Regions from separate parts of the Paraburkholderia sp. SIMBA_030 genome, predicted to be linked through region 3. Evidence: riboswitches for the same ligand, from Rfam matches in the RefSeq annotation. Region 3 holds a riboswitch; each other region holds the start of a gene.
The links. Region 3 has a riboswitch for cobalamin ahead of SB772_RS30615 (CbtB domain-containing protein). Riboswitches for the same ligand answer to the same signal wherever they lie in the genome.
Positions count from the first base shown of each region.

Region 1: linked by a shared signal. The riboswitch ahead of cobA (uroporphyrinogen-III C-methyltransferase) and the one ahead of SB772_RS30615 (CbtB domain-containing protein) in region 3 are both predicted to bind cobalamin.
Region 2: linked by a shared signal. The riboswitch ahead of cobG (precorrin-3B synthase) and the one ahead of SB772_RS30615 (CbtB domain-containing protein) in region 3 are both predicted to bind cobalamin.

Region 1 is NZ_JAWRXB010000002.1:261,008-271,552, forward strand. It holds gene cobN (cobaltochelatase subunit CobN) at 1-2,623, opposite strand, end outside; gene cobW (cobalamin biosynthesis protein CobW) at 2,630-3,748, opposite strand; cobalamin riboswitch at 3,964-4,245, opposite strand; cobalamin riboswitch at 4,326-4,554, shown strand; gene cobA (uroporphyrinogen-III C-methyltransferase) at 4,771-5,523, shown strand; gene SB772_RS04345 (cobalamin biosynthesis protein) at 5,520-5,966, shown strand; gene cobO (cob(I)yrinic acid a,c-diamide adenosyltransferase) at 5,963-6,565, shown strand; gene SB772_RS04355 (cobyrinate a,c-diamide synthase) at 6,569-7,921, shown strand; gene bluB (5,6-dimethylbenzimidazole synthase) at 7,905-8,561, shown strand; gene SB772_RS04365 (DUF4136 domain-containing protein) at 8,592-9,248, opposite strand; gene SB772_RS04370 (CHASE2 domain-containing protein) at 9,248-10,545, opposite strand, start outside.
Region 2 is NZ_JAWRXB010000012.1:172,275-182,819, forward strand. It holds gene SB772_RS21750 (AAA family ATPase) at 1-476, shown strand, start outside; gene SB772_RS21755 (tetratricopeptide repeat protein) at 811-1,800, opposite strand; gene SB772_RS21760 (DUF3828 domain-containing protein) at 2,609-3,082, opposite strand; gene cobJ (precorrin-3B C(17)-methyltransferase) at 3,580-5,301, opposite strand; gene SB772_RS21770 (precorrin-2 C(20)-methyltransferase) at 5,298-6,029, opposite strand; gene SB772_RS21775 (precorrin-8X methylmutase) at 6,030-6,656, opposite strand; gene cobG (precorrin-3B synthase) at 6,649-8,160, opposite strand; cobalamin riboswitch at 8,244-8,423, opposite strand; gene cbiE (precorrin-6y C5,15-methyltransferase (decarboxylating) subunit CbiE) at 8,508-9,752, shown strand; gene SB772_RS21790 (cobalt-precorrin-5B (C(1))-methyltransferase) at 9,752-10,545, shown strand, end outside.
Region 3 is NZ_JAWRXB010000021.1:110,543-121,087, forward strand. It holds partial or broken gene SB772_RS30605 (metal-dependent hydrolase) at 1-203, shown strand, start outside; gene SB772_RS30610 (CbtA family protein) at 473-1,222, opposite strand; gene SB772_RS30615 (CbtB domain-containing protein) at 1,234-1,455, opposite strand; cobalamin riboswitch at 1,498-1,637, opposite strand; gene SB772_RS30620 (histidine phosphatase family protein) at 1,695-2,270, shown strand; gene SB772_RS30625 (MarR family winged helix-turn-helix transcriptional regulator) at 2,375-2,935, shown strand; gene SB772_RS30630 (FUSC family protein) at 2,942-5,044, shown strand; gene SB772_RS30635 (DUF1656 domain-containing protein) at 5,091-5,300, shown strand; gene SB772_RS30640 (efflux RND transporter periplasmic adaptor subunit) at 5,297-6,316, shown strand; gene SB772_RS30645 (efflux transporter outer membrane subunit) at 6,313-7,833, shown strand; gene SB772_RS30650 ((2Fe-2S)-binding protein) at 8,114-8,572, opposite strand; gene SB772_RS30655 (molybdopterin cofactor-binding domain-containing protein) at 8,590-10,545, opposite strand, start outside.

The DNA of each region.
Region 1 (10,545 bases), on a different contig from region 3:
CGCGCGTATCGACCGAATAGAAGTTGCGGCCGGTGGGCAAAACGTCGGGGCGTCCACGCGACGGTGAGCCGCTCGGCCCCGGTGGCACGAAGCGCCCTTCGAGACCGCGCTTCAGATGCCGCATTTCTTGCGGCCCGCACGCGTCGAGCCGCGGCAGGACGTCGTTGCGCAGGCGCTCGATCACGCGTTCGGCTTGCGGCAGGGTTCCAGCCGCAGGCGTTAAAGCGTGAGTTTCATCGCCACACACGCCTCGCAACATCTCGGCCGCCAGCAACTCCAGGCGCTCGCGCGTATCGCCGCAATGCCGCCACGGCGCATCGCTCACGCGCTGCAAAATGTCGGGGCGCGGCCCATTCCACATCGCCGACCAATCCACCGACAACGGATCGAACAGATGATCCATCCGCAGATCGCGCGCCAAAGCATCGATCAAGCCGGCTTTTTCAGCCTGCCCATCGCCGACCGGAAAACGCCCCAGCGCCAGCAACGTATCACGTCGCTGCACACCTTCCGGCGAACGCCCGAACGTATGCAAACCATCGCGAATCTGTGCTTCCTTCAACTCGCACAGCCACGCATCGACGCGCGTCAGCAGCGCGTCCTCATCATCTTGCCCATCCGGCTCCGCGAGGCTCAGCTCTTCATGCAGCCGATGCTCCACGATGGTCGCGAGAATCGTGCGCCTCAATAGCCTGGCGCGGCGCGGATCGACCATCAGCGCTTCATAGTATTCGTCGACCTGGCGCTCGAGATCCTGCAACGGCCCATAGCTTTCGGCGCGCGTGAGCGGCGGCATCAGGTGATCGATGATGACGGCCTGCGCGCGGCGCTTCGCCTGGCTGCCCTCGCCGGGATCGTTGACGATGAACGGATAGAGATGCGGCAGCGGTCCAAGAATCAGATCGGGCCAGCATGCATCGCTCAACGCGACGCTCTTGCCCGGCAGCCATTCGAGGTTGCCATGCTTGCCGACGTGCACGATCGCGTCGATGCCGAACTGATGGCGCAGCCAGAAATAGAACGCGAGATAGGCATGCGGCGGCACGAGTTCAGCGTCGTGATAGCTCACGTAATCGCCCTGTTCGCGCGAACGCGACGGTTGAATGCCGACGAACACATGCCCGCAGCGCCAGCCCGCGATCATGAAACGGCCGCGCCGCAATGTCGGGTCCTGCTCGGGCGAGCCCCAACGCGCGTTCAATGCATTGCGCGCCTCAGCAGGCAGCCGGTTGAAATACAACAGATAGTCGTTGAGCGCGAGACTTTGCAACGCGGGCCGCAAGTCGCGCACGACCGGATCGTTGGTCACGCCTTCGGTAAGCTTCTTCAACAGCGCGTCGCCGTTCGCGGGCAAATCGCTCAAACGATAACCTTCATCGCGCAGCATCGACAGAATGCCGACCACCGACGCCGGCGTATCGAGCCCCACGCCGTTGCCGATGCGCCCTTCGCTCATTGGATAGTTGGCGAGAATCAGCGCGAGTTTCTTGTCGCCGTTATCGAGCATACGCAGACGGCACCAGCGGCGGCTCAGCTCGGCGAGAAAGCCGACACGCTCGAGGTCCGGTTGATAGCGGACCACATCGACTTCCGTATGCGGGCAACGATAGGCGAGCCCCTTGAAACTGATCGCCCGCGTGATGATGCGGCCGTCCACTTCCGGCAGCGCGATATGCATGGCGATATCGCGCGAGTTGAGGCCTTGATTGTCCTTGAGCCAGTCTTCGCGATTGCCGCCGCTCAGGATCACCTGCATGACCGGTGCGTCGCCGGCCAACGCGAGCGGTTCGGGATCGTCGATCGCCGATGCGGCGAACGCGGTCGTGTTCAGAACCAGCGCGACATCATGTTGCGCGCACAACTGCTGCACGACTTCGCGGCTCATCGCATCTTTCAGCGAGGTAATCGCAATCGGTAACGGATTCACACCCTGTGCTTCGAGCGCATCGATCAGCGCGTCAAACACCGCTGTATTGGCCGCCTGCAAGTGCGCCTTATAGAACAGAACCGCCGCAACCGGCGCATGCTGGCGCCAGCGCGCCTGCCAGTCGACCATCGTCGGCGTATCGTGGCCGGGATGGTAGAGCGTCGCGGCCGGCAACGCTCGCGGCGGTGCGGGCTCTCGCCCCCAGCCGAACGAGCGATACGCCATGCAGCGCAGGAACGCCTCGGCATTCTGCGCGCCGCCTTCGCGCAGATAGCGCCATAGCTGGTGGCATAGCCCGGCGTCGGCGGTGCTGCGTGCGAGCAGGTTTGGATCTTCCTGCAAATCGCCGGAGAACATCGCGAGCGTCTGCTTCTTGCGCCCGGCGAGCGCGACCACCTGCTCGATCCCGTAAGGCCAATACGCTTCGCCACCGAGGTGATCGACTACGACGACGCGTGCATGCTGCAATACGTCTTCGACATAGAAATCGACCGACGCAGGTTGCCGCAAATAAGTGACATTCGCGAGCCGCACGCTCGGGAAGCCCTCGCCCAAGCGAGGAAACACGCTGGCGAGCAGCGACAGCGTCGTATCGGCGGAACTGAGCACCACGATATCGGCGGGCTGCTGATCGATACGGATGACGCCTTGCGTATCGTCGACAAAACCGCCCGGCGTCGTGCGCAGCAGATGCATGATCGATTACGCCTGTTGCGGTTCAGCGCTCGACACAGCACCCAATGCAGCGTCGAACGCGCGTTGCAGCATGGCCTGATCGAGGTCCTCGCCGATCAGCACGAAGCGGCTTTGCCGACCCCCGCCCGCTTCGTCAATTTCATCGATTTCGCCGGCTTGCCAGCGGCGATCGAAGTAACTGTCGAAACGACGGCCCACGCCTTGAATTACGAGCCGCATCGCCGCGCCCGGCAACGCCGCAAAGCCTTTGACGCGGTAAATCGTGTGTGTTTCGACCAGCCCTTGCAGCGCGGCGATCACCGCTTCACGCGATGGCGCACTCGCGTGCACCACCACGGAATCGAACTCGTCGTGGTGATGGTCGGCATCGTCAGCCGAACCGTGGTGGTCGTGACGCAAGTGGATCGTTTCTTCGGAGGCGGCTTCGAGGCCGAGCAAAGTGTGCAGATCGAGTTGGCCCATCTGCGCGCGCACGATCTTCACTTGCGGCGGAATCTCGTCGCGGATGACGGTTTCGACAGCGGCTTGCTGCGCGTCGTCGAGCAAATCCGTTTTGTTCAGAATCACCAGATCGGCTGCCGACAGCTGATCTTCGAACAGTTCGTGCAGCGGCGATTCGTGATCGAGATTCGGATCGGCCCTGCGCTGTGCATCGACGGCGACCGGATTGTCGGCGAACTGGCCGCTCGCCGCGGCGGGGCCGTCCACCACCGTCACCACTGCGTCCACGGTGAAGCTGCTCTTGATCTGCGGCCAGTTGAACGCCTGCACCAGTGGCTTCGGCAGTGCGAGACCGGAGGTTTCGATCAGCACGTGATCGATCTGCTCGCGGCGCTCGACGAGTTTTTCCATCACAGGGAAAAACTCTTCCTGCACCGTGCAGCACAGGCAGCCGTTCGCGAGTTCATACAGTTGCCCTTCGGTTTCGACGCCGTTTTCATCGCAGCCGATGCCGCAACCCTTGAGAATTTCACCGTCGATGCCGAGTTCGCCGAACTCATTGACGATCACCGCAATGCGCTTGCCACCCGCATGCCGAAGAATATGCCGCAGCAGCGTGGTCTTGCCGCTGCCGAGAAAGCCCGTGACGATGGTGACGGGGATCTTGCGCATTTGAGTTTGCATCGTTGGGTTCATCCGAAGAAGTTGCACGTTCACACGCCGGCGGCCCGCGTCCCGATGCGCTTCACGCTCGAGCCCAGGATAAACCGGCGCCAGGCAAGCAAACACGAAAACAAAACACACGGGGACGACAGCGGGGACGAAAAACGACATTGCCGCGGCAACAGAAAACAGCAAGCGTGAACGAGGTCATGAACGAGCCACCGCATCCCCGCGGCGTTCATCCGTCATTTTCTGGCCGGTATCCGGGCTGGCGAAAGCGCCGCTTCACCTTCCCGCGCGAGTGATTTCTCGCCCAGTGGTTATATGCCGACGCGGCCTTGCGCGTGGACATCGAAGCCGGCTCCGCGGCGCTGAAAAATTCATCCAGACGCCGCTTTTCGCTTACCGTTGCGGGGGCAGCACAGGTTGACCCGATCCATAGCAGGCGGGCGCCCTGTTTCCCGTTTAACTGCATGCGCACGAGCGCGCACACGAGCACCAAAGTGCGTGCGAGTGTAGGCCCGCAGCCCCGCGCCGTCAAGGAAGCGCGGGCCGCGCGGGCGCTTTGTCGAGCGTGCTGGCGAGTGCCGCCGTGTGCTATCGTATGCACGCGTTTGGTGCCCGCACATGCGTTCGCATGTGCAGTTAAACGGGAAACAGGCAGCGCTCGATTGCGCTCAACCTGTGCTGTCCCCGCAACGGTAAGCGACCTGCGGCGCCTTGGCGCCGCGCATGCGTTTTCGATGCCACTGTCTGACGAATCGGACGGGAAGGCAAAGCGCATGAGGCCGCCAGCCCGGATACCGGCCAGACGCGGAGGCGGCGAACGTCACGCTGCCGGCTGCCTGAATCCGCGAGGGACGGATAGGAAGGCGCTGAAGCACGACGTGGCGCGCCCGTTTGCGATTGCAGAGAAATCGCGGCGAGCGGCGTTTCGTCGTGCGTAATCTGTCGCACCGCATGAGCGCTAATTCCGCCTGGACCGTCGTCACGGTCCGCCTGCCCCCCCTTGTCACGACATGGCACGCGCCATGCACGCCGCGATGAGCCGCGCGTGGCTGATCGGCGCCGGTCCCGGCGACGTCGAACTGATGACGCTCAAGGCGACGCGCGCCTTGGCGCAGGCCGATGTGGTGCTGGTCGACGATCTGGTGAATCCCGAAGTGCTGCAGTTCGCCCGCACCGACGCGCGGGTCGTCCATGTCGGCAAACGCGGCGGCCATCCGTCGACGCCGCAAGCCGGCATCGTCGCGCAAATGCTCGAACATGTGCAGGCCGGGCGCAGTGTCGCGCGTTTGAAAGGCGGCGATCCGTTCGTGTTCGGCCGTGGCGGCGAAGAGCAGCAGGCCCTGCATGCAGCGGGCATCGAGGTGGAAATCGTCAACGGCATCACGGCGGGAATCGCGGCGCCTGCGGCAATCGGCATTCCGGTCACACATCGCGATCACGCGCAGGGCGTGGTGTTCGTCACCGGACATGGCGCCGGAAACGCGGAGCCGGACTGGGCGGCGCTCGTTGCCACGCGGATGACGCTGGTGATCTATATGGGTATGCGGCGGCTGAACGATATCGTCGGCACATTGCTTGCGGCCGGCATGAGCGCCGACACGCCTTGCGCCGCGATCGAATCCGCTACGCGTCCTGAACAAAGGCATGTGCTCGCGCAACTTGGCGGCTTTGCCGACGCAGTCACTCACGCCGGGCTCGGCTCGCCGGCGATCGTGGTGATCGGCGGCGTGGCGTCGCTGGCGTTGGAGCGGGCCGTCGCCCATGCTAATGCGGTGGACGCGCAATGAAAACGCTGAGCGTCGGCATCGGTTGCCGCTTGCACTGCTCGGCCGAGCAGATCGACACCGCCGTACGCGCGGCGCTCGGCCACCATACGCTCGATGAAATCAGCGCGATCGCCACCATCGACGTCAAAGCTCAAGAAGCAGGCTTGCTCGAATTCTGCGCACGTCACGCATTGCCGTTGCAACGTTTCAGCCGTGAGCAAATTGCGGCATTGACCATTGCCGATGCCGAGCCCTCGACGGCGGCACGCGAACACCTGGGCGTGGACGGCGTCTGCGAACCCTGCGCCTTGCTCGCTGCGGCCGCCGCTCAACCCAATGCGCCCGATGCACGCCTGATCGTACGTAAAACCGTACTCGACAGCGTCACCGTAGCAATCGCTTCGACCGCTCATGCCGGCATCGACCCAACACACGACGACTCCGACGAACAGGACCTTCCATGAAAACAGATCCCGAATCGCATCACCGCATGACCGAACGCCGGCGTGAAGGCCATGAAAAGAAGCAGGCCGCCGCCACCGTCGAGAAGGGTCTGCTGATCGTCAACACCGGCACCGGCAAAGGCAAGACCACGGCCGCGTTCGGCATGGCCGTGCGGGTGCTCGGACACGGCATGCGCCTGGGCGTCGTGCAATTCATCAAGGGCGCGCTGCATACCTCGGAGCGCGACTTCCTCGGCGCGATCGCCAATTGCGATTTCGTCACGATGGGCGACGGCTATACGTGGAACACGCAAAACCGCGACGCCGACATCGCCACCGCGCGCAAGGGCTGGGACGAAGCGCGCCGGATGATCGAAAGTGGCGACTATCAGATGGTGATCCTCGACGAGCTGAACACGGTGCTGAAGTACGAATACCTGCCGCTCGACGAAGTGCTGTCCGTACTGAACGCGCGACCGCAAATGCTGCACGTGGTCGTGACCGGCCGTCATGCGCCGGACGCGTTGATCGAAGCCGCCGACCTCGTCACCGAAATGCGCATCGTCAAGCATCCGTATCGCGAGCAAGGCGTGAAAGCGCAGCGCGGCGTGGAGTTCTGAGCGATGTCCGCGCCGCTCAATCCCCCAAGGGGACTTCCTTCGGGGCGGGGGACTTCCTTCGGGGCATGTCCCGCCCTGTTCATTAGCGCGCCGGCTTCGGGTCAAGGCAAGACCACGATCACCGCGGGTTTGGCGCGCTACCACCGGCGGCTGGGGCGGCGTGTGCGCGTGTTCAAGACCGGTCCGGATTTTCTCGACCCGATGATTCTTGCGCGTGCCAGCGGCGCGCCGGTGTTGTCGCTCGATCTCTGGATGGTGGGCGAAACGGCATGCCGCACTCTGCTCGCGCAAGCGGCTGCCGAATCCGATCTGATCCTGATCGAAGGCGTGATGGGATTGTTCGATGGCACGCCGAGCAGCGCCGATCTGGCAACGGTATTCGGCGTGCCGGTGCTCGCGGTGATTTCAGCGAAAGCGATGGCACAGACCTTCGGCGCAGTCGCCTTCGGTCTCGCGCAATTCAGACCGCAGGTGCCGTTTTACGGCGTGCTGGCCAATCGCGTCGGCTCTGCAAGGCACGCGCAAATGCTCGAAGAGGCGTTGCCGCAAGGTCTGCGCTGGTGCGGCCACATCGCCGGCAATGATGAAATCGAGTTTCCCGACCGCCATCTCGGCCTGCATCAAGCCGCGGAGATCGACGATCTGGACACGCGCCTGGATCGCGCCGCCGATGCGCTCGCGCAAACCGCGCTGGCTGAATTGCCGCCGCCGGTCGAATTCGGCGCGCCTGCGAACGAAACGCTGCCGCGTCTTCTGGAAGGCAGGCGCATCGCGATCGCACGCGATGCCGCGTTCTCGTTCATCTATCCGGCCAACGTCACGCTTTTACAAACACTCGGCGCGCAGATCGACTATTTCTCGCCGCTCGCCGACGAAGCATTACCTGAACAGACCGATGCCCTGTACCTTCCGGGCGGCTATCCGGAACTGCACGCCGCAGCGCTGGCAAGCAACACGCGCAGCGCGACGGCGATCCGCGCACATGCGGCAGCGGGCAAGCCGATCGTCGCCGAATGCGGCGGCATGCTCTACCTGCTCGACCGACTCACCGACACGAGCGGCGCCACCACGCCGATGCTCGGCCTGCTGCCGGGCCACGCGACGATGCAAACGCGCTTCACCGCGCTCGGCATGCAACAGATCGACAGCCTGCACGGCCCGCTGACCGGCCACACCTTTCACTACTCGAAGCTGACGACGCCGCTCACGCCGCTTCGTTGCGCCACCCGGCCGCAAAGCGACGCGCCTGGCGAGGCCGTGTTCCGCGCCGGTTCGATCGTCGCGACTTATATGCACGCTTATTGGCCCTCCAACCCGGCCTTCACGGCCGCCCTGTTCCATGGCGAAGCCTTTTAACGATTCCGAGCGCGAGGCCGTCTACCGCGCGATTTACGAACGGCGCGACATGCGCCACTTCGTGCGCGACCCGGTCGATCCCGCCGTGTTGCAACGTCTGCTCGACGCGGCGCATCATGCGCCTAGCGTCGGCTTCATGCAGCCCTGGCGCATCGCGCGCATCACCGATCCGGCGTTGCGCGCCGCCTTGCACGAGACCGTCGAAAGCGAACGGCTCGTCACCGCGGATGCGCTCGGCAAGCGGCGCGAAGAATTCATGAAGCTGAAAGTCGAAGGCATGCTGGAATGCGGCGAACTGCTGGTGATGGCGCTGATGGACGGCCGCGAGCGGTACATTTTCGGACGCCGCACCTTGCCGGAGATGGATCTCGCGTCGGTGGCGTGCGCGATCCAGAACATGTGGCTGGCGGCACGCGCGGAAGGCCTGGGAATGGGCTGGGTGTCGCTATTCGATGTCGAAACGGTGCGCTCGCTGCTGCATATGCCCGCGGGCGCACGGCCGGTGGCGATCCTGTGTCTCGGCCACGTCGATCGGTTTTACAGCGAGCCGATGCTGGAAACCGAACGCTGGGCGAGCCGCATGCCGCTCGCCGACTGTGTGTTCGAAAACCGCTGGCCGGACGATAAAGCGCCGGAATAACGCTTGGGTCTTACTGAGTCTTAGCGCGTTTTACTCGACGACCGGCTTGACCGATACCACCTCCGGCACGCCGCCCGCCTGATCGGCGCGCAGCTTCACACGCCAGTCCGGCGGCGCGTCGAACGGAAATTTGGCCAGTGCGCTTTTCACGAGGGTTGGCATCGCGTGCAGCGGATCGGCGTCGCGATCGCGGCTCTCCGCGCTGACCTTGTAGACTTCCTTCCCGCTCGCCCGCTCGAAAAACCGCAGCGTCAACGCATGCTCGTATGCTCGCCCGCCGAACAGCGAAAACGACGGCTCGGCCGGTCGGCCGCACGCGCCTGCCGCACAATCCCCTGCCTTGACGCCAACCGTGGCCGGCCGCGTCTCAGAGGCGATCGACAGTAGATAGTGCGCCAGCTGCGCCGTCGCATCGACGAAGCCATTTTTCGCCAGTTCATCGCGCAGCAGGGCTTCGAATGGCGGATGATCCGCACTGGCATCCTGTGACGGCATGCGCGCAATCGCATAGGTGCGCTCGCCTTGCAAGGCGGCCGCCGGATTCGGGGTGTGCACGTCGGCGTTCAGGCCCGCGCAGCCGGTGAGACTCGCCGCGGCCAGCGCGGCACAGATCAGTATCGCTTTCACCATCTTCTCGCTTCGATAAGGTGCGTGTTCATGCTGAATGAGCGTGGCCGAGCGTGACATTACGGCGCGCCGGCATCAGGTTGAAGTTCAGGCTGCGTGTCCTCCGACGCCGGCAGGCAAATCGTAAAAGCCGTTCCCTTGCCCGGCGCGCTAACCACCTCCACGTCGCCGCCATGACGCGTCACGACGGTTTTGACAAACGCCATCCCCAATCCCGCGCCGCCGACTTCGGGCCGCTCCGCCTCGTGAAAGCGCCGGAATCGCTCGAACAGACCCGCCTGCTGTTCCTCGGGAATGCCGTAGCCTTCGTCGCGGATCGTACATGAGACGCGCTTTGCCGCGCCTGGCGCGGCCTTCGCCGCACGACTGCCGGGACTGCTCAAGTTGCTTAAGCTGCACGTGATCCGCGTATCCGGCGGACTGTATTTGACCGCATTGTTCAGGATGTTGACGAGCGCGCGCGTCATCAGCGAACGGTCGGCGCAGATCCAGTGGCCGTCGTCGCCATCGTTATCCGTTTCCAGCGTGATCCGCTTGGCATGGGCCTGTGGCCAGACTTCGTCGCTGGCGTCGATCACCAGTTCCGTCAGGCTCACCGGTTCGAGCACATAGGTTTGCGACTCGGCGCGCGCCAGTTGCACGAAATCGTCGGCCAGCGTCAGCGCGCGTTGCGCGTAGCGTTCGATGCGCTCCAGCAAACCGCGCGCAAGCGCCGATTCGCTGCGGGCGCGCTCGATCTCGACCAGTGCCAGAATCGACGCCTGCGGCGAGCGCATATCGTGCGACAACAGCCGCAGCGCGTCTTCGCGCTGACGCTCGGCCGCATGCAGGGCCGACACGTCGACCAGGCCCGCAATCCAGCTGGTCGTCTCGCCTTGTTCATTGGTGCAGTTCGCATAACGCAGCAAATGATCGCGTTCGTCGGCATCGCGCACCTCGACGCCCTGCGCCATCAGCGCGGCAAATTCGCCGCGCGCCGGATCGAGCAGCGCGGGCCAATGAGCGTGCGCGAACAGATTGGTTTCGGCATCGGATGAAGCGCCGTTGTGGATGGTTTTCACCAGTGTCAGGCCACCCAGCACCGTCTGCATCGGCTGGCCTTCCGGCGTTGCCTGGCCCAGACGCGCGAAATGCGCCTTAGCCGCGTGGTTCGCGATCAGCACGATGCCGTGCACGTCGCTGACGAGGATCGGCTCCGGCACGCTATCGAGGCTGTCCCACACGAAACGCTTCATGTCCTGCACGCGCTGCGCGGCCCGCGCCATCAGCGCCATATGCTGCTCCAGCACATCGCCGCTGAATTCACGGCGGCGCTGCGGCGTTTCGGGCAACAGATGCGGTTCGTCGGCGAGGCGCT
Region 2 (10,545 bases), on a different contig from region 3:
ATGAGCTGAGTTTGCGGGCGAGCGCGTTGAGCTTGCTTGACGAGGTGTTAGTCGACGAACGCGATGCGGCGGTGGCGCAATTGCGCGCGCCGCTGACCGAGCGGCTCGGGCATTACCTGAAGCGGATTTTCCCGCAGTCTACGATCGCACTCGGCGACGATCTGAGTCCCGCGATTCTGGAGCGCGATGGCCGCGCCGATACGCTCGATGCGTTGAGCTTCGGCACTCGCGAACAACTGGGCATTCTGACGCGGCTGGCGTACGCGGATTTGTTGAAGGCCTCAGGCCGTCCGACGTTGTTGATGCTCGACGACGCCGCCGTGCATACCGACGCCGCGCGGCGCGATGCGATCAAACGCGCGTTGATCGATGCCGCGACGCGGCATCAGATTCTGGTGTTCACGTGCCATCCGGAGCTTTGGGACGATCTTGGTGTGAGGCAGCGGGCGATCGGGGATTTGAAGGTGGCGGCTTGAGTTCGTCGCAAGCGACCTGCCGGGTTGCGGCCTCAACGTCGCAAGCCCGCACTGGACTAACTTCGATCAAACCGGTGCGGCGCACCACTCCCGCAGTGCGTCGCGGACTTCTTCAATAACCGGCTCCCACTGGCCAAGCTCGCGTTGCCGGAATAGTCGCATCGACGGATACCATGGGCTATCCGTGCGATCAGTCAGCCATCGCCAGTCGGTATAGGCCGCAACGAGTGTCCACACGGGCAGACCTGCCGCGCCCGCGAGATGTGTGACGGACGTGTCTACCGTAATGAGCAGGTCGAGGGAATGCAGGATCGCGAGCGTATCGGTGAAGTCCTCAATTTGCGGCCCAAGTGTATGTATGTCGAATTCGTTTATTACGCAACGTCGCTAGTACGGCACGCAACGCTTTGCGCCGCTGCCAGCCATTCTTATAGTCGCCTTGGCTCAGTTCGAGGTGCGCGAGCTGCGATTGCATAGCTGGATCGTCTGGTGTGAATCGGACCGCCTCCCTGCTGTGAACGATAGCTTCTAAAACCCTGCCGCATACGCTTAGGGAATGTGCTGCGTAGTGGTGCAACATGACCCGCTGCGGATCGATCTTGAGTCCCTGCCGGGCAACACTGAGCATATCGCCGAAGCGGTCAATTCTATAAAGCGCGAGACACAGGGCCTCTAATGCCTCGGCGTTGGCCGCATGCTGCGCTCTGACCTGCGTAACCGTCGCGTCAAGCAACGCAGTGCGCTTCGCATGAGCCAGTGCGGCAATCAGATCAAGCCCATCTCGTAGGTCGGATGGGTCGAGCGCCCAGGCGCGTAGCCAGTAGTCCGCAGCGTCTTCGGTTTCACTGAGTTCCGTGCTGATGCGCGCGACGGCGCAAATCGCATGATGCAGGTCCGGCTGTATCGCAATGGCCTGTGCGTAGTGCTCTTTAGCTTCGGCGAGACGCCCCAATTGCCACAGGCTATCGGCAAGGTTCCGATGAAGACTGGCGGTGCTACCCGCAACGTTGAGTGCCCGACGATAGTACGCTTCGGCCTCCGCACCGTCGTTCGCAAGCGCAGCTAGCAATCCGGTCTGTTCGAGAATATCGGCACGTTCAGGCGCCGCGAGCGCTGCCCGACTGAGGAACTGACGCGCTTGCTCGATCTGATTGTCGAGGAAGGACGCAAGCCCGGCACAATAGAGCGCGTGCACATTCTGCGGTTGCAGGTCCAATATCCGGCCATATCCGTCTATAGCTTCAGACAGATGTTTTTCGGAGAAGTACGCGTCAGCGCGTGCGATAAGATCGCCCACGTTCACGTCTGCGTCACTTATGTTCATAAGGGAGATTCCTTGCATTGATTGCCCCTGTCTCTTGTTTTGATGCTGCGGCCGCATGCGCTATGACGTTTCACCATTTTTGATCAGCGCCTTAGTGTTGTAGTCGTTTGCAATTCAAGAGCCTAAATAGCTGGGGCGAATGATGCCATCAGGGATGTTTATTTATCGACAGGGAAAAATCATCGGAGGGTATGCGACTGTAGGCGTGCTGTTGAGGCAATAAAAAAGGCGCGCTCGCGCCTTCTTCATTGCTGCGGTGTGGTGGCCGCTAGTGGTCGTCAGTGCTGCGCGGTTACCGCTTGTGGGCGGGGCGCATTTCACGGTCAATGATTTCCGCTCGGCGTTGCCACGCCGCAGAATGTCGGCCCGCACAACCGCTGTTCAGGTGCCATCCGGAGCTTTGGGACGATCTCGGCGTGAAGCAGCAGGCGATCGAGGAGTTGAATGTGGCGGCTTGAGGGGGCGAGCATCATACGATTGCCCTGTGAGGTATATCAGTACTCCTCTATACTCCTCCTCTATATTCAGATATGTCCCATATTGCCCTGTGAAGAAATTTGCCAGCCTCTCTCTCCACGGGATTTCTGACCGGAAGGAGGCTGGCGCATGACACGACATTCAATCAGCGAAAAAACTTTCTTCTCGCTACAATCGGAAATGGAAATTGTCGAAAAATCTCAGGTTGATAAAAAACCGCGGTTTTTGACAAAAAAAATACCGCCATATCGAAACGCATATGATGGACGCGCCAAGCATTTTCTGCCGTATAAAGCAAAAGCCCCTCGGGCAGAGGGGCATATTCCGTGCGTTAGTCTGTCGGATCGTACTGGTGAAAGCCCAAATAGCCACCTGTGTCTTCAACTTTGATGATTTTCCAAAGTCCTTTTTCCTGCTGCACGAACACAACCAGATTCTTCTTTTCCTGTGCGCCAAAAGTCACGGCTATAACCGCCACACCGTCAAGATTAACAGTCGGGTGCAGGATCATGTGGGCAAGCCATTCTTTTTCGTCAAGGTCTTGAACCCGCGTGAAATAGTCGCTTCCACCCGGCAAACGTTTATGTTTGTAGTCATCCCGCAGATTATCGACCGTTGGCTTTTCCACGTAGCGATATATGGCGTTATCCGTCAACTGGTAAGGCCCGCCCTCCTGTTGCAGATACCATGTGTAAAACGCCCTGACAGTAGCCTCAGGGCTGTTCGGTCCTGCTGCTGTTGCAGGCTGCACCACACCTAACGCGAGAGCCAGCGCGGCGCATATCAGTAGAAGGTATTTTTTCATTGTCAGTCGTGACGGTACATTTTGTAAGGCGGCTGGGCGCTTCGATATGCCGGGCCGGGGTAAAAGCCGTGCATCTGCTTAAAATCAGATATCCAGATTTGTCCGTCGTACATAGCCATGTGTCCGTCCGGGTGACCGGGAATTGACTGGATCACGACTACATCGCCGCGCTGCGGATTACCGTATACCTCGTAAAAACCAACGCTGGTGAGTGATGAACCGTAGTTTCTCGCTGACCCAGTTCGCATAAGGTGGAGACCACCCCACTCAATAGCGCGGCGCGTATATTCCGCGCACCTGTCTATGCTCGTTGGCTGTGCGTGCGAACGCAGATAACTTACCGCACCAACCTTATCCCATGCCATTTTTTATTCAACTCCCGTAAACAAATAGGAGTTCGAAGTTACCTCTATCCACAAGAGAAGTCGATTTTTAGGACAGACGTTTGACAGTATTTGACGCTGGGTCGGCTATCCGTTTCAATGACCGTACGCGACTCACTCATACCACCGCGGCGTATAAACCCACTCACCACCATCGTCACCACGAGAAAACCCCCGCGTCGTCGACGAACCGACAATCACCGTCGTCCGCATATCCACATCGGAAGAACGCAGTTCGCCGAGTGTGGTCGTACGCAGCGTGCCGCCGGGCCTGCCGACATCGCGTCCGAGCACCACTTTCGTCGCCGCCGCGCGATATTCCCGCACGATATCCAGCGCCTTATCCAACTGCCACGGCCTTGCGCGAGAGACCGGGTTATAGAACGCCATCACGAGATCCGCTTCGGCCGCGTGCCTTAGACGCTTTTCGATGATCGTCCATGGCTTCAGGTTATCGGACAGCGACAGCATGCAGAAGTCGTGTCCCAACGGCGCGCCGGCTTGCGCCGCAGTGGCCAATGCCGCCGACACGCCTGGCACGATCGAAAGCTCGACTGCGGCCCAGTCGGCGTTCGCCGCGCCATCGAGCGCTTCGAGCACCGCAGCCGCCATCGCAAACACGCCAGGATCGCCCGACGACACCATCACCACCGATCGTCCCGTGCTCGCCAGTTCGAACGCATGACGCGCGCGTTGCATTTCCTCGCGATTGTCCGTGCCATGCACGCGTTGATCGGCGCGCAACGGGCCGGCCATTTTCACGTAGGTGTCGTAGCCGAGGATGTCGGTCGCTTCGTTGAGCGCCGTGCGCGCCGCGGGCACCATCAGATCTGCGCTGCCCGGACCGAGGCCTATCACCGTGAGGCGGCCGCGTGCACGGCCGACGCTGTCGGCGTCGATAGCAAGCGGCGCCAGCGCCAGCGCAATGCCCGCGTCGGCGTCGTCGTGCAACGTTTCGTAGGGGATGCGTAGCGCGGCATGCAGCACATTGCGCGGCGGCTCGCCATCTTCCGGACGTGTTTGAGCGAACCGCAGCGGAACGTTCAAACTCGTGGCGGCTTCTGCGAGCGCGGGGTCGGTCATCCGTTCCGACGATGCCAGCAGCGCCGCCAGCGAAAGCGCAGCGAGACCATGCGCGTTCAACGCCTCACGCACATACCTGGCGATCTGTGCACCCGAGCCGGAACCCGAACCCGAACCCGTGACCGCCGCCACCACACTACGCGGATGAATCACCAACTCGTCGGCGCTGCCGTCCCACGCACGCGGCGTCACCCGAATCGCCAGACGCGCCGAGCTCGAACGCGGCAATTGCGCATCATCGAGCCACGGCGCGTCGCCTTCGATTCGCGTGCTTTCACCAGCCAGCAGATCCGACACGAAACGCTTGCCTTGCGCGAGATCGGCCAGCGCATAGCCTTCTGGCGGATTGAGCACACAAGTACCGAAGCGCAGTTCGCCGCTCGTCGTGATCGCGGGCGGCACGGCCAGCGCGGCGGCGATTTCGCGCGCCATCACGTTGACACCCGCGAGTCCGCCGAGCAGCGGCACGACCGCGCTGCCGTCTTCGGCCACGGCCAGCACCGGCGGTTCGACGCCCTTGTTCGACAGCAGCGGCGCGACGCAGCGAATCACGATGCCGGCTGCGCACAGCGCGACGATCGGCGTGCCGCGCGCATACAGTTCACCTAGATGCGTGCCGAGTTCGGCGTACGAGACGTCGGCTTCGACACGCCCGTGTAAAGCGTGCACCTGCGCGCCGGCATACAGCGCCTGCACGCGCCGCGCGGTCGCCAACGCGCCCGCGCCGAGAATCACGATCGCGGGCGGCGTCATCCTTGCCATTTTTCCCCCGGCACCACCAGCAGCGAAAAATACGGCGACGCCATCGGATCGACTTCCGCGAGCGGCACGATGCGTTGATTGCCCATCGTCGCGCGTTCGACGTAGAGCGCGCGATCCGCAAGACCGAGTTCACCCAGCACGCGCCGCACCTTGTCGAAATTGCGGCCGAGTTTCATCACGACGGCGGCGTCGGCGTCGGCGAGACGCCGGCGCAATTCGTCTTCGGGCAACACGCCGGAGAGCACCGACAAACTCTGATTGCGATACACCAGCGGCGAACCGAGCACGGCTGCGCCGCCGAGCATCGAGCACACGCCCGGCACCACTTCGGCTTCGAAGCGCGCGGCGAGCCGGTCGTGCAGATACATATACGAACCGTAGAAAAACGGATCGCCTTCGCAGATCACCGCGACATCGCGGCCCGCGTCGAGATGTGTGGCGACGATGTCGGCGGCGGTGTCGTAGAAGTCAGCGATGATCGCTTCATACGACAGCGGCGGTTCGAGCGCTTCGGTCGTGACCGGATAGACGAGCGGCAGATGCTGTTGCGCGTCGTGCAGATGCGCTTCGATGATGCTGAACGCGTTGCCTTTCTTGCCCTTCGCAACGAAGTACGCGACCACCGGCGCGGCCTTCAGCAGCCGCAGCGCTTTCAGCGTGATCAGTTCCGGGTCGCCGGGGCCGACGCCGAGTCCGAACAACCGTCCTTGCATGCTCATTTACTCGACCTCCGTCGCCAGCGCATTGACGGCGGCGGCGGCCATCGCGCTGCCGCCGCGTCTGCCGTGGACCACCACGTAGGGCACGCCGCGGCTGTTTTCGGCGAGCAGCGCTTTCGATTCCGCCGCGCCGACGAAGCCGACCGGAAAGCCGAGAATCAACGCGGGCCGTGGCGCGCCGGCATCGAGCATGTCGAGCAGATGAAAGAGGGCAGTCGGCGCATTGCCGATCACGACGACGCTGCCCGCCAGGTGCGGACGCCACAATTCGAGCGCGGCGGCCGAACGCGTGTTGCCGAGTTCGCGCGCCAACGACGGCACGTCGATGTGCGTGAGCGTGCAGATCACTTCGTTGTTCGCGGGCAGACGCGCTCGCGTGATGCCTTGCGCGACCATGCCCGCGTCGCACAGAATCGGCGCGCCTTGCGCCAGCGCCGTGCGGCCCGCGGTGCCTGCGCCTGCGGAAAAATCCAGATCGTCGATCACGTCGACCATCCCGCAGGCGTGAATCACGCGCACGGCGAGTTTATCGAGGTCGGCGGGGATGCGCGACAGATCGGCCTCGGCGCGAATCGTCGCGAAGGATTGGCGATAGATCTCCTGACCGTCGCGAATGTAATCAAGCATCTAAAGGGCTCCGGGCTAATTGTTCGAGCATGTCGGCAGCCTGTTCGATCGTCAGTCGGTGCGCGACGCACTCGCCGAAATCCGCCGAGGTGCCGCGTCGATAAAGGTCGTATGTGCCGGGCGCCACGGCCAGCAGCGTGTACGGCGCGCAATGCGCGGCGGCGCACGAGCGCGGGCAGCCGCTCAGATGGACGTCGACACCTCCGGGCAAGCGAGCGGCTAATTGCAGCGCGTCGGCTTTGGTGTCGGTGAGACTTTTTACGCAACCGGTCGAGCCGGCGCAGGCGATCAGATGTGCGATGGGCTGCGCGGGATCGCACGCGAGGCCTAATGTGTTCAATCCGGCAAGCACGGCCGGCACGGCGTCCGTGGCGATATCGGGCAGCAGCACGCTTTGCCAGGGCGTCATGCGCATTGTGCCGTTGCCTTGCTGCCGCGCTAGCGCGGCGAGACCGTGCAACGTCGCGGCGTCGAGGCGTCCGAGCGGCGGCTGGCCGCCGACGTGCCACGTTCCCACCACGCGTTGAGCGTGCGCGCCGAGCCGCAGCACGGCATCGGCAGGCGCGCTACGGTGCCAGTCGGCGAGCGACGCGTCGCGTGACAGCGGGAAATCGACATACGTTTGAGCATGCTGCAATACCGCGTCGACGGAATGCGTGGCGAGCAGGTGGCGCATACGTGTGGCGTCGGCGGCGGCCAGATCGAGAAACGTGAGCAGAAGCGCGCGAACCAGTTGGACGACTTGCGACGGCAGGACGGCGGCGAGGGTGCCTGCATGCGACGCGCCAGTGGCGAACGCGTTCGCGCGAGCCACAGGTACCGCCGCCACATTGGCCGCCATGGACGGACATCCGGTCAATCCGAAGACAAATCTCACGCCGTCGTGCACCTGCGTCGCCGCGAGCCACACATCGTGCGGATGATCGAGCCTGGCAAGACGTTCGCCGCCATCGAGCAGCACGGCGAATTTCGGCGACAGCGCCGCAAAACGCGCTTCGCTTTGCAGCAGCGTGAGGAGCCCGGCGGCCAGCGAAGTGGTGTCGTACAGCGCGAATGGATCGCGTCCCGCTGCGGGGCTGATCATCACGTTGCGCACGTCGTCGGCCGCGGAGGCAGCAGAGGCAGCAGAGGCAGCAGAGGCAGACAAGGCGGCAGAGGCGGACAAGGTGGCAGCATCAACACCGCCACTCGCCGGCACCACCGGCCCGAGAGCGACCGACACCAAAGCCGCAATCAACGCCGCTTCCTGCCCGTCCCGCACGCCGCGCACCTGCAGATTCGCGCGGTTTGTCACTTCGATCACCCCGGCCGCATACCGCGCGCTCGCCTCGGCGATCGCGGCAGCCTGCGCGGCGCTCAGTACGCCGCCGGGCAATTTGATCCGGCAAATCCCGCCGTCGCGCGCGGCGACGATGCGCAGCAGGCCCGGACAAGCCGAACGCCGCGGCGCTTGGGCAGCGGTAAACGAAGCAGCGGAAGGCGCAGCGTGATTCAAGACGGACACCGGGTTTTAGCGTCGCGCGACGGCCCGAGCGCTGCCCAGGCGGGCATTGCTGCGGCATCGGTACACCCCGCCCGATGTAGGCTGGCACGAACAGTCTCGCCGGCAGGTCTCCTGGCTGGCAGGTCGTGGTCCGCCGCTGCCTTCCCGGTCGAACCAGTGGCGCGGAGCGCAGGCGGACTCGCTGCATACAGTTGCGGGGGCAGCCACAGTGACGCTGTGTTCCCTCTTCGGCCCCGAAGGGCACCGGCGGCTGTATTATGCCTTTTTTCGAACCGTACAACGAGGCTGGACGCTTTGATCGGCGTGGCTCAGCGCATTATTTGAAGATACAGAATGAGGATGGATGCATGCCGGCATGGCTGACCGTGGTGGGCATAGGCGATGACGGCTTCGCCGGCTTGGGGCAGCCCGCGCGGCGCGCTTTGCTGGAGGCGTCGGTGGTGTATGGCGGCGAACGCCATCTGGCGATGCTGCCCGCGCGCCTGGCCGCCCGCCGCGCGGCGTGGCCGAGTCCGTTCGATCTCGCGCCTTTGCTGGCGGAGCGCGCGGCGCCCGTGTGCGTGCTGGCCAGCGGCGACCCGATGCTATTCGGCGTCGGCGCGACGCTGGCGCGGCAGTTGCCGGCCGGCGAGTTGCGGGTGCTGCCGGCGCCGTCGTCGTTGTCGCTGGCGGCGGCGCGGCTCGGCTGGCCCTTGCAGGATGTGGCGACGGTGTCGCTGGTGGGGCGGCCGCTGCCGACGCTGAACGCGCGTCTGCACGACGGCGCGCGCGTGTTCGTGCTGAGCGCGGACGGCGGCACGCCCGCGGCGCTGGCGGAATGGCTGAACGCGCGCGGTTTCGGCGCGACCCGCATGATCGTGCTGGAACATCTGGGCGGCGAGCTGGAACGCCGGATCGACGGCCGCGCGGATCAATGGTCGGCGGGCGAGGTGGCGGCACTGAACCTGATCGCGCTCGAATGCCGCGCAACGGATGGCGCGCCGCGACTGCCGCTGACCTCCGGCGTACCCGATGATGCTTTTCGCCACGACGGCCAGCTGACCAAACGAGACGTGCGCGCCGTCACGCTGGCGCGTCTCGCGCCGACGCCCGGCGAATTGCTGTGGGATGTTGGCGCAGGCAGCGGCTCGATCGGCATCGAATGGATGCGCGCGCATCCGAGCTGCCGCGCGATCGCGATCGAAGCGCACGCGGAGCGTCAGCGTTTCATCGAACACAATCGCGACGCGTTAGGCGTGCCCGGATTGCAACTCGTCGCTGGCCGCGCGCCTGAAGCGTTGGGCGGTCTGCCCGAACCGGATGCCGTGTTCATCGGCGGCGGCGTGACCGTGCCTGGCGTGCTGGATGCCTGCTGGGCGAGCTTGCGCGACGGCGGGCGGCTGGTCGCCAATGCCGTGACCTTGCAAGGCGAGGCGGCGCTCGCGGCGTGGCGCGAACAGCATGGCGGCACGCTCACGCGCATTGCGCTTGCCGACGCACAACCGCTTGGCGGCTTCGACACCTGGCGCCAGGCACTACCGATTACGCTGCTCGACGTGACCAAGGCGGCCGGCATGTTGCCGCCCGCGGCCGACTTGCGCCATCAACCGTAATGCGCGACGAAACGCCCGAACAACCCGCGCCGCTGCGCAGCGGCTACACGACCGGCAGTTGCGCCACCGCGACGTCGCTCGCGGCGGCGCGTCTGCTGCTCACGGGCATCGTCAGCGACGTCGCGGAAATTGTCTTGCCCAAGGGCCAGCATGTGCCGATGCCGCTGGTGTTCTGCCGCCTGACCGCCGACGGCGCCGAAGCGGGCACTGTCAAGGATGCCGGCGACGACCCCGACGTGACGCACGGCGCGATTGTATTCGCGCGCGTGCGGCTGCGTGCCGAACCGGGCGTGCGTTTTCACGCGGGACCGGGCGTCGGCACGGTGACGCGTGCGGGATTGACGCTGCCGGTCGGCGAACCGGCAATCAATCCGGTGCCGCGCAAGATGATGACCGAACATTTGGCCGATCTGGCTGCTGAGCACGCATACGGCGGCGGTTTCGAGGTGACGATCGGCGTGGAGGGCGGCGAAGCACTCGCACTGAAGACGATGAACCCGCGCCTCGGCATTCTCGGCGGCCTGTCGATTCTCGGCACCACCGGAATCGTGCGGCCGTTTTCGTGCTCGGCGTATATCGCGTCGATTCACCAGGGCATCGACGTCGCGCGTGCGAACGGCTACACGCATGTCGCGGCCTGCACCGGCAACGCGAGCGAAGACGCCATGCGCGCGCATTACGGCCTGCCGGACATCGCGCTGATCGAAATGGGCGACTTCGTTGGCGCGGTGCTCAAGCATATGAAGCGCGCGCCGGTCGAACGCCTGAGCATTTGCGGCGGCTTCGGCAAGCT
Region 3 (10,545 bases):
CGGCGTTTGGGTTTGCCTGTGGTGGCTTGATGCATTTGCTGGCTGATTGGCCGAATCCGCTCGGCGTGCCGTGGGTTGCCGGACGCCATTCGTTGAATTTGTGGAATAGCGGGCACTGCGATTTAATTGTGGTCGCCACCTGGCTTGTCGGCGAGCATTTTTGTGTGCATGGTTTTTCGCTGCGGCATTTGAAAATGGGATAAGCGCGGCGGTTCTTTTTTGCCTACGGCGTTTGTGTGCCTACGGTGTCGGCACACAACAGGGAAAGGCCAACGCCGCGGGCACACAGAAGGATCGCACCGCCAAAGGCAAAAAAACCAGAATCTCTATTGTGGACTTGTCCACAGAAAATGTTCGCAAGCCTGTGGATAACATCCACACAACCGCACCAAGTCCTTGATCTATTTAAATTCTTGCGCGCTGCACGTCGGCGCAACCACCTTAGCGATCGCGCCTCCTGCAACAGCGGCAATCAGAGGTAAGCAGACTTCGCCGCCGTGCGGCCCGTGGAACTCAGCAATTTGCTCCGCTCCGCCATCGCGCCGAACAGCAGCCCGATCGTCGTCCACATGATCACCTGCATCCCAATCGCCGCGACGCGAAACTTCCATAGCAGCACAGCTGGAAAACCAGCCGGCACCTCGTTAATCGTCGGCATCGACAATTGCACCGCGCCGATAATCACGATAAACACCACCCCCGCCACAATCGACCCATTCCACATACCCAACTTCATCACCGCGCGACGCCGTACCTTCAGCGAAAACACCATCGCGGCCAGCGAAACAGCAATCATCAGGAAGAACAATCCGGTTCGCGTCCCGATCGTCTCTGGATCGCCTACCGACGGTGGATTCGCCGGGTACTTGAGGTTCGGGACGATCACCAATGCAATGAACGCGCCAAGTGCGAGCCATGCAGATAACGCGCGCGCACTCGACGTACCAGCGCGGCCATACGCATACGCGAACACCAACGAGAACAGTCCGCCGAACGCCGCGCCATACGTCACCACGCCTGTCAGCAACCCCAAGCCCGCTTGCGTGCCACGACTCACCAGTTCACCGTGATCGTGCGCGTCACCGCTCGCCGCTGCGGCCTTTTCCTCGAACGAAATCGCCTGCTCGACCTGCGGTTCGCCGACGACTCTGGCAAAGCCGAACGTGAGCAGTCCCGCGGCGATGCCTGCAAGCATGCCGCGTACCAACAATTTACCAACCATGTTCGTCTCCGTTAGTGGCAAGGAAAGCCGAGCAAATGACGGCCATCGTGCACGAACTCATGCACATACATGCCAGGAATCAGCGACGTAGCGCCCTGTTCCGCACCAACGAAGTAAAGCGCGAGCAGCAGCAGCAAACCGCCAAACACGACCCAAGGCAACAGCTCGCGCAGCGGTATCGGTGTGGGTTGAGTGGCAGGCTGAGCAGCCGGATCGAAAACTGCATCGGTCATGATGGACATCTCCTGGGGGTAACGCGCCCCGATAGTCGATTGAAGAGGAATGGTGCGAAGCTCAGGTCTGGCTTTCGACGTGTGAACACCGATTACAGTGGCGCGACCGCGCCGGGCTCCCACCGGCTTCCGCGCTTCGCAGTCCAGCTATTCTACGCGCTAAACTTTGTCCCTCGGTAGCGCAATGCATGCGCGCGGCATCCGGCTTTTGCCCGGCCACCACTATGGGAAGGAACTGAATGGACACCCGGCTGTTACTGGTCAGCCACGCGTCGACCGCCGCCATGCGCGCAGGCCGCTTCCCCGCCGACGATCCACTCGACGAACGCGGCCTCGCCGAAGCCACCGCCGCGCGTGAGCGTCTGTCGATCGCTCGCGACGCGACGGTTTTCGTCAGCCCTGCCCTTTGTGCACGCGCTACGGCATCGGCATTGGGGCTCGCGGCGACGGTCGCGTCCGAACTGGCCGATATCGACTACGGACAATGGCACGGCCGGCGCCTCGCGGACCTCGCTGTCGAGGCACCGCAGGACCTCGCGGCATGGACGTGCGATCCGGATGCGGCCGCGCATGGCGGCGAGTCGTTCAGTCAGCTCGTGAAACGGATAGGCCAATGGCTCGACGCGCCAGGCGATGCATCAAACGATGCACGCAGCGTCGTCGGTGTCACGCATGCGCCGGTGATCCGGGCCGCGATCGTCCACGCGCTCGGGGCGTCGCCCGCCGTGTTTCCACGCATCGAAATTGCGCCGCTCTCGGTAATCGAGTTGCGACGCTCGCCGCGCGGTTGGGCGTGGTGGCCGGCGCGGCAGTAATCGAACATCGCCACCCGCTAGCGCACAGACAACAATCGCCGTCAAAGGCAAAAACCCTGATTCAATAGTTTGCTAACGAATATTTAAGAAATACAATACCGGCCATGCCGACCCTCGACACCTTACGCCGCACAGTCAGCAGCACCCTGATCGTCGCCGCCAGAAAATGGCGGCGCACAAGCCATGGCGTGCTGACGGCCTTCAACGTCTCCGAAGCATGCGCCACGCCGCTGCTCACGGCGAGCCGCTTGGGCGAAGCAGTCCGTCAGGTAACGCTGGCCGATCTGATCGGCATCGAAGGCCCATCGCTAGTCCGGCTGCTGGATCAACTATGCGCAGCGGGCCTCATGCGCCGCGACGAAGACCCGGAGGACCGGCGCGCGAAAACGGTCACCCTGACCGACGAAGGCCGCGCCGTCACGGCAAAGATCGAAGCAGAACTGGTCACCCTGCGCGCGCAGGCTTTGAGAAACGTCACGCGCAGCGATCTCGAAGCGACCTTGCGGGTACTGGCCGCCTTCGTGGCCGACGCCCCCACCGATCGAGACGATTCCCAGGGCAGCACGAACACCGCGAGTAAGCCCGCCAAACCGGCCAGAACAAAAAAATTAAACAAAGACAAAGCAAACTCCGCAACGCCACACCACACCAGGGACACGGCGTAACCGGTTATGGTCTACCCTTCCATCCGCGACTGGCTGTTCTCGGTCAAGACGTTCGCCGCAGCCATGCTGGCGCTCTATCTCGGTCTCGCGCTCGAACTGCCGCGGCCGTACTGGGCGATGGCGACGGTCTACATCGTGTCGAATCCGTTTGTCGGCGCGACCCGTTCAAAGGCGCTCTATCGTGCGTTCGGCACCGCGATCGGCGCGGCAGGCGCGATTCTGGTGGTGCCGCCGTTCGTCGAATCGCCGTATCTGTTCAGCGTGGTCGTCGCGCTATGGACCGGTACGCTGCTGTATCTGGCAATCTCCGACCGCACCGCGCGCAGCTACGTGTTCCTGCTGGCGGGCTATACGCTGCCGATGATCGCGTTGCCTTCGGTGACCAATCCGGGCGGCGTGTTCGACCTCGCGATCACCCGTACCGAGGAAATCACGCTCGGCATCGTGTGCGCGAGCGTTGTCGGCGGCGCGGTGTTTCCGAGCCGGCTCGCGCCCACCATCATCGAGCGGACCGACGCGTGGTTTCGCGACGCCGCGTTCTATGCGACCGAAACGCTCTCGGGACGCATCGCCGGCTCGGCGATCTCGGCGGCCCGCCAGCGGCTCGCGGCTACCATCAACGGGTTGGAACTGCTGCTGAGCCAGCTCGCCTACGACCACACCCGGCCGGACATCCTGGCACGCACTCACGAGCTGCGCGGGCGCATGCAGTTACTGCTGCCGCTGATGTCGGCGCTGGCCGATCCGCTGATCGCGCTCTACAACAGCGGCCGGCATTCATGGCCCGACGGCCTTGAAGCATTGCTCGCCGATGTCATCAAATGGTTCAATGCGCCGCTTCCGGTTGCCAGCAAGGGCGACCACCCCGACCCCGTAGCCGACGCGCTGCGCGAGCGGATCGCGGCGATGCAGCCGCCACCGGCGGCGATCGCAAGCTGGGATGGTGCGCTGCTGTCGAGCGCGTTGTGGCGCCTGAAGCAGGTCATCAATGTCTGGCAGGACTGCCGCACGCTGCGCATCATCATCACGCGCGAAGAAGGTTCGTGGCGGCCGCGTTTCCGCCATTGGCGCCTGGGCGGCACCGAGCGCTACTTCGACCGCGGCATCATGCTGTTTTCGACCGGCTCCGCAGTCGGTGCGATCGTTCTCGCGTGCAGTTTGTGGATCAGTTCAGGGTGGGCGGACGGAGCCGGCGCGGTGACGCTCGCTGCGGTCGCATGCTGCTTCTTCGCCGCGCTCGACGAACCCGCGCCGATGGTCTTCAAGTTCTTTACGTCGACTGCGGCCAGCGTCGTGTTCGCGGGCCTCTATCTGTTCGTCGTGCTGCCGCACGTGCATGACTTTCCGATGCTGGTGGTCATGTTCGCCGCGCCGTTCATTTTCGTCGGCACGCTGATCCCGCGCCCGCAATTCAATCTCGCTACGATGCTGGTCGCGGTCAACACGGCTACCTTCATCAGCATTCAGGATGCCTACGACGCCGACTTCCTGGTGTTCCTGAACAGCAATCTCGCGGGCCTCGCCGGGCTGCTGTACGCGTTCCTGTGGACCCGCGTGACACGCCCGTTCGGCGCCGAACTCGCGGCGGCGCGGCTGTTGCGTTCGAGCTGGGCCGACGTGGCGCTGACCGCCTCGACACGCACGATCGACGATCCGCGCAATCTCGCCGCGCGCATGCTCGACCGCCTGATGCAATTGATCCCGCGCCTCGCCGCCACCGACGATCATCGCCATCCGTCGATCGAAAGTTTCCGCGATCTGCGCATCGCCTTCAACGCGCTCGACTTGCGCCGCCTGACCCGCAAACTCGGCGGCGAAGCGCCGGCCGCGATCGACCACGTGCTCGAAGGCGTGCGCGAACATTTCGAAACCTGCGTCGACCTGCGCGCGCGCCAACCGGTGCCCGCGAGCCTGATGTCGTCGATCGATACCGCCGTGGCGCGTGTCACCGCACAGGGGCTCGCCAATGCCGGCACGCCGAGCGCGACCTCGCAGACCTCGACACGGCAATTGCGCGACGCGCTGCACGCGCTGGTCGGCTTGCGTCTGTCGCTGTTTCCGGCCACGCTCACCACGCCCACGCCGCCCGAACCGGAGCCCGCCGCCTGATGCGCCCGTCCCGCACCCTGTTCTTCTTCCTTGCTGACTGCCCGCGATGATCGGTGAAATCGATATCTTCGGCGTGTTCGTGCCGGCCGTGCTCGTGCTGATGTTGATCGCGTATCTGATCAACCTGGTCATCCGCACGGCGCTCACACGTGTCGGCTTTTACCGCTTCGTGTGGCACCGTTCCATCTTCGATCTCGGCATCTATGTGCTGGTGCTGGGCCTTGTCGTCGTCGTTTCGCACAGACTAATAACGTGAAAAAAACCTGGTTCTCCGTCGGTCAAATTCTGCTGACCCTGATCGTCGTCGTGATCGCGGCCCTCGTGCTGTGGAAACTGGTCGGCTATTACATGTTCGCGCCGTGGACCCGCGACGGCCACGTGCGCGCCGACGTGATCCAGGTCGCGCCGGATATCTCGGGGTTGATTTCATCCGTCGAGGTGACGGACAACCAGCAGGTCAAGCAAGGCCAGGTGTTGTTCGTCATCGACCAGGCGCGTTACACGCTCGCACTGCGCCAGGCACAAGCCACCGCGCAGCAACGCCGCGCCACGCTCGAACAGGCGCGCCGCGAAGACGCGCGCAATCGTAAGCTCGGCAACCTGGTCGCGGCGGAGGTCGCCGAAGAAAGCCGCTCGCGTGTCGATCAGGCCGAAGCCGCGCTCGCCGATGCGAACGTCGCGATCGATACGGCCAGGCTGAATCTGCAACGCACCACGATCGTGAGTCCGGTCGACGGTTATCTGAACGACCGCGCGCCGCGCACCGGCGAGTTCGTCGCGGCGGGCCGGCCGGTGCTGGCGGTGGTCGATATGCACTCGTTCCGTATCGACGGCTACTTCGAGGAAACCAAGCTGCGCGGCATCGACATCGGCCAGCCGGTCGATATCAAGGTGATGGGCGAGCCGAGCGTGCTGCGCGGTCACGTGCAAAGCATCGTCGCAGCGATTGAGGACCGCGATCGCACGCAAGGCTCGAACCTGCTGCCGAACGTGAACCCGGCGTTCAGCTGGGTGCGGCTCGCGCAGCGGATTCCGGTGCGCGTCGCGCTCGACGAAATCCCCGCCGACTTCCGCATGATCGCGGGACGCACCGCGACCGTGTCGGTGCGCGATCTGTCGCCGACCGGCAAACCACGCCGCATTGCCGGCACGACGGGCACGTCGGGTGCCGTGGATGCGCCGGCGGCTCCGTCCGGGTCCGCGTCCGCTGTTCCGGCTGCCTCTGCTGCACAGGCGGCGTCCGCGGCTGCCATCTCGGGCGCCTCGCAATGAAACGCTCGCGCGCCCTGCCCTTATTGCCGCTGTTGTCGCTATTGCCGCTATTGCCGCTCGCCCTCGCGCTCAACGGCTGCATCAACGTCGGCCCCGATTACGCGCTGCCGAAGCAGGCGCTGGTCAACGCGCCGCTCGCCCATGCGCCGCTCGAAGGCGCCGATGCCGCGTTGACGTCGCGCCAGAACGTGCCCGCCGTGTGGTGGAAGCTGTATGACGATCCGGTGCTGAACGGCCTCGTCGACGAAGCGCTGCAATCGAACACCGACTTGCGCGTCGCTGCGGCGAATCTGGCGCGCTCGCGCGAAGCGTTGAGTGTCGCACAGGCGCAAGGCGGTTTCTCCGGCAAAACTTCGGCGGTGATCGAGCGCGCGCAGGAATCGGCCGAGCAGTACCTGCTCACGGAGAAGTTGCCGGTCGTCAACGAAGGCGACATCGGCATCAGCATCTCATACGAAATCGATCTGTTCGGCAAGCTGCGGCGCGGCGTCGAAGCGGCGCAAGCGGACACCGAGTCCGTGCAGGCCGCCGGCGATCTCGCGCGGATCACGGTGGTCGCGGACGTGGTGCGCTCTTATGTCGAACAATGCTCGGCGGCCGAGGAACTCAGGATCGCGCAGCAATCGCTGGCGTTGCAAAAGCAGCGCGTGGACGTGTCGCGCCGTTTGCGCGATGTGGGCCGCGGCAATCAGACCGAAGTGACGCGTGGCCAGACGCAAGTCGATACGCTGGCGGCGGATATTCCGCGCTACACGGCGCGCCGCAAGATCGCGCAATACCGGCTGGCAGCCCTGCTCGCTCGCGCACCGTCCGATCTGCCGCCGACGGTGCTGGCTTGCAATACGTTGCCGCAAATCCGTCAGCCGATTCCAGTCGGCGACGGCGCCGCGCTGCTCAAGCGCCGCCCGGACGTGCGCGAGGCCGAGCGTCAACTGGCGGCTTCGACAGCGCGAATCGGTGTCGCCACCGGCGCGTTGTATCCGACGGTGAGCATCGGTGCATCGGCCGGCTTGACCGGGGTCCTCGAAGACCTCGGCACCTCGCCGACCGCGCGCTGGAACTTCGGCCCGCTGATCAGCTGGACCTTCCCGACGAACGGTGCGCGCGGACGTGTGCGCGAAGCGGAGGCGTCGAGCAATGTGGCGTTGGCGAAATTCGACGGCGTGGTGCTGACCGCGTTGCGCGAGACCGAAACCAGCCTCGCCACCTACGCCGCCGACTACGCCCGCGCCGACGCACTGCGTGCCGCGCTGAAGTCGGCTACGGAGTCGGCGGATGAAACGCATCGGCTATATCTCGCCGGACGCGAGTCGTTCATTTCGGATCTGGATGCGACGCGCACGCTGACGTCGACGAAGTCTCAGGTAGCGGCCGCGCAAGGCCAGGTGGCGACCGATCAGGTCAACCTGTTCCTCGCGCTCGGCGGCGGCTGGGAAACCAATCCGCAGACGGCACCTGCCACCGCAACGCCTGCCAAGACCATGCCGAGCGCGGCGGCCACAATCAAAGTGCCTTGACCAGCCTCAATCGATTCTGACGACGGGCCGCGCTAGCGCGGCGTCGGCACCGCACCGCGCGCGCTGACCCAAGCCGGTCCAAAAGTTATTTTTGACAAGCTTTCTTTTACCTTTCAATTCGGGTTAAATACGAGCCTTCATTTATACGTTTCGGGGGCACGTATGTCGAACTTCATGCAAGGCGCAGCCACGTTGGGCGGCTGTATCGGCGTTTTCACGGTGGTTGTCGCGATGGTGGAGATGCTGGTGAACTGAGCGGCGTGCATATGCGGCGGCGGCTTCAGCCAGCCCGCCGCTTCGCCGCCTGGTGAATCGCGGCCCGCACCCGCGGATAAGTGCCGCAACGGCACACGATATTCGACATTGCCGCGTCGATGTCGGCGTCGGTAGGATCGGGCTTCTGCTTGAGCAACGCACAGGCCGCCATCAGTTGCGCACTTTGGCAATAACCGCATTGCACCACGTCGAGATCGAGCCACGCCGCCTTCAGCGCCTGCGCCTCGGCACCCTGCACGCCTTCAATCGTCGTCACCTTCTGCGTATGCAAGCTCGACATCGGCGTCTGGCAGGCGAGGCACGCCTTGCCGTCCAGATGGATCGTGCACGCGCCGCAAATCCCCACACCGCAGCCGAACTTGGTGCCGGTCATGCCGAGTTCGCAGCGCAGCACCCACAGCAGCGGCATATCCGGCTCGGCTTGGACAGCCACTGCCCGGCCGTTGATGTTTAGCGATCCCATGCTTTTCTCCATGCGCTTCAAGCGAGCTTCAAAGGCAACGCGCGCAACCGCTGTCCGGTCAGCGCGAACACCGCGTTCGCGACTGCCGGCGCGATCGGCGGCGTGCCCGGTTCGCCGACGCCTTGCGGGTGCATCCGGCTCGGCATGATGTCGGTTTCGATCACCGGACAATCGTTCATCCGCACCACCGGGAAGTCGAGAAAGTTCTTCTGCTGCACCTGGCCGTCGACGATCGTGACTTCGTCCTGCAACGCGGCCGAAAGACCGAACACGATCGCGCTCTCCATCTGCTGACGGATCAGGTTCGGATTCACCGGCATTCCGCAATCGATCACACAGACCACACGATGCACGCGAATCCGCTTGTCCGGCCCGAGCGACACCTCCGCCACTTGCGCGACGACGCTGCCGAACGCCTCGTGCAGCGCGACGCCGCGCGCTTGCGGAGCGCCATTCGCCGCGTGCTTCAGTGGATGCCCCCAACCGGATAGCGCCGCCACGCGCCGCAGCACGGCCAGATGGCGCGGATGCTGCGTGAGCAGCGCCGCGCGAAACGCGATCGGATCCTGGCCGGTGACCGCGGCCAGTTCGTCGGTGAAACTCTCGGTGAAAAACGCCTGGTGCGAATGGCCGACCGACCGCCAGAATCCGACCGGCACAGGCAATTCCACGATCTCGTGCGCTACGCGTGCCGTGGGCCATTCATAGGGTTGATCGAAGGCGCCTTCGCAGGTGGTCTTGTCAAGCGGAATGCGCGGTAGTCCGTAGTAACGCGCGAGCGATTCCGGCACGATCGCCTGACTCGCCGAGGTGCTGTGCCACGCGACCAGCTTGCCCGTGCCATCGAATCCTGCCTTGAAGCGCGACAGGCACGCCGGGCGATAGAAGTCGTGCGTGAAGTCCTGCGCACGCGACCAGATCGTTTGCACTGGATGGCCACTGCCCTCGCGCGCAATCGCTGCCGCCTGCGAAATGAAATCGATCTCGAGACGGCGCCCGAAGCCGCCACCCAGCAGTTGCGTGTGCATGTCGACTTTGTCGGCGTCGATGCCCAGCACTTTCGCGGCGTGGTGACGCGCGAGGGCGGGCATTTGCGTCGAGACCCAGACGGTAGCCGCGCCGTCCGCGAATTGCACCGTACAATTGATCGGTTCGACTGCGCCGTGTGCGAGATACGGCGCGTAGTACTCGGCCGTGATGGTTCGCGCCGCACCGTGCAATGCTGCATCCACGTCGCCGCGTTGGTAGTAGGCGTGGCCGTCGCTGTCATCCAGCGCTTGTGCGAGGCGGCGGTGCACGTCGGCGGTGGACAACCTGGCTGCGTCGCCGTGATGCCACTCCACCGTGATTGCGTCGACTGCGTTCATCGCGCGAAACGGATTGTCGGCAATCACCGCGACGCCGCCACTGCCGCCGTTGTATGGCTTCACCGAGAACGCCTTGATGACGCCCGGCATTTTCATCGCGGGCGACGCATCGAAATGCGATACGGTGCCGCCTAGCGTCGGGCACATGACGACGCCGGCATACAGGAGGCCGTCGGGCAACGCGTCGATGCCGAAGCGCGCCGTGCCGTTGATTTTCGACACGGCCTCGATGCGCCGCACCGGCTTGCCGATCAGCTTGAAGTCGGCGGGATCTTTCAGCGCGACTTTGCGCGGCAGCGGTTGCTGCGCGGCCAATGCCGACAGTTCGCCGAAGCTCGCCTTGCGGCCCGATGCGTGCAGCACGTAGCCCGCTTGCGCGCGGCATTCGCTGGCCGGCACATGCCATTGCGCGGCCGCCGCGCCGATCAGCATCGCGCGCGCCGAGGCGCCGGCTTCGCGCATGGGCGTCCACAGGTCGTTGATGCTCGATGAACCGCCCGTCATCATCGTGCCGGCTTCGCGCGCTACTTTGCTCGTCAGCCAGACTGCAGTGCGCTTGATGGTGCTGTCGTCGTCCGGACGAAACGGCAGATCGTCGACGATGTT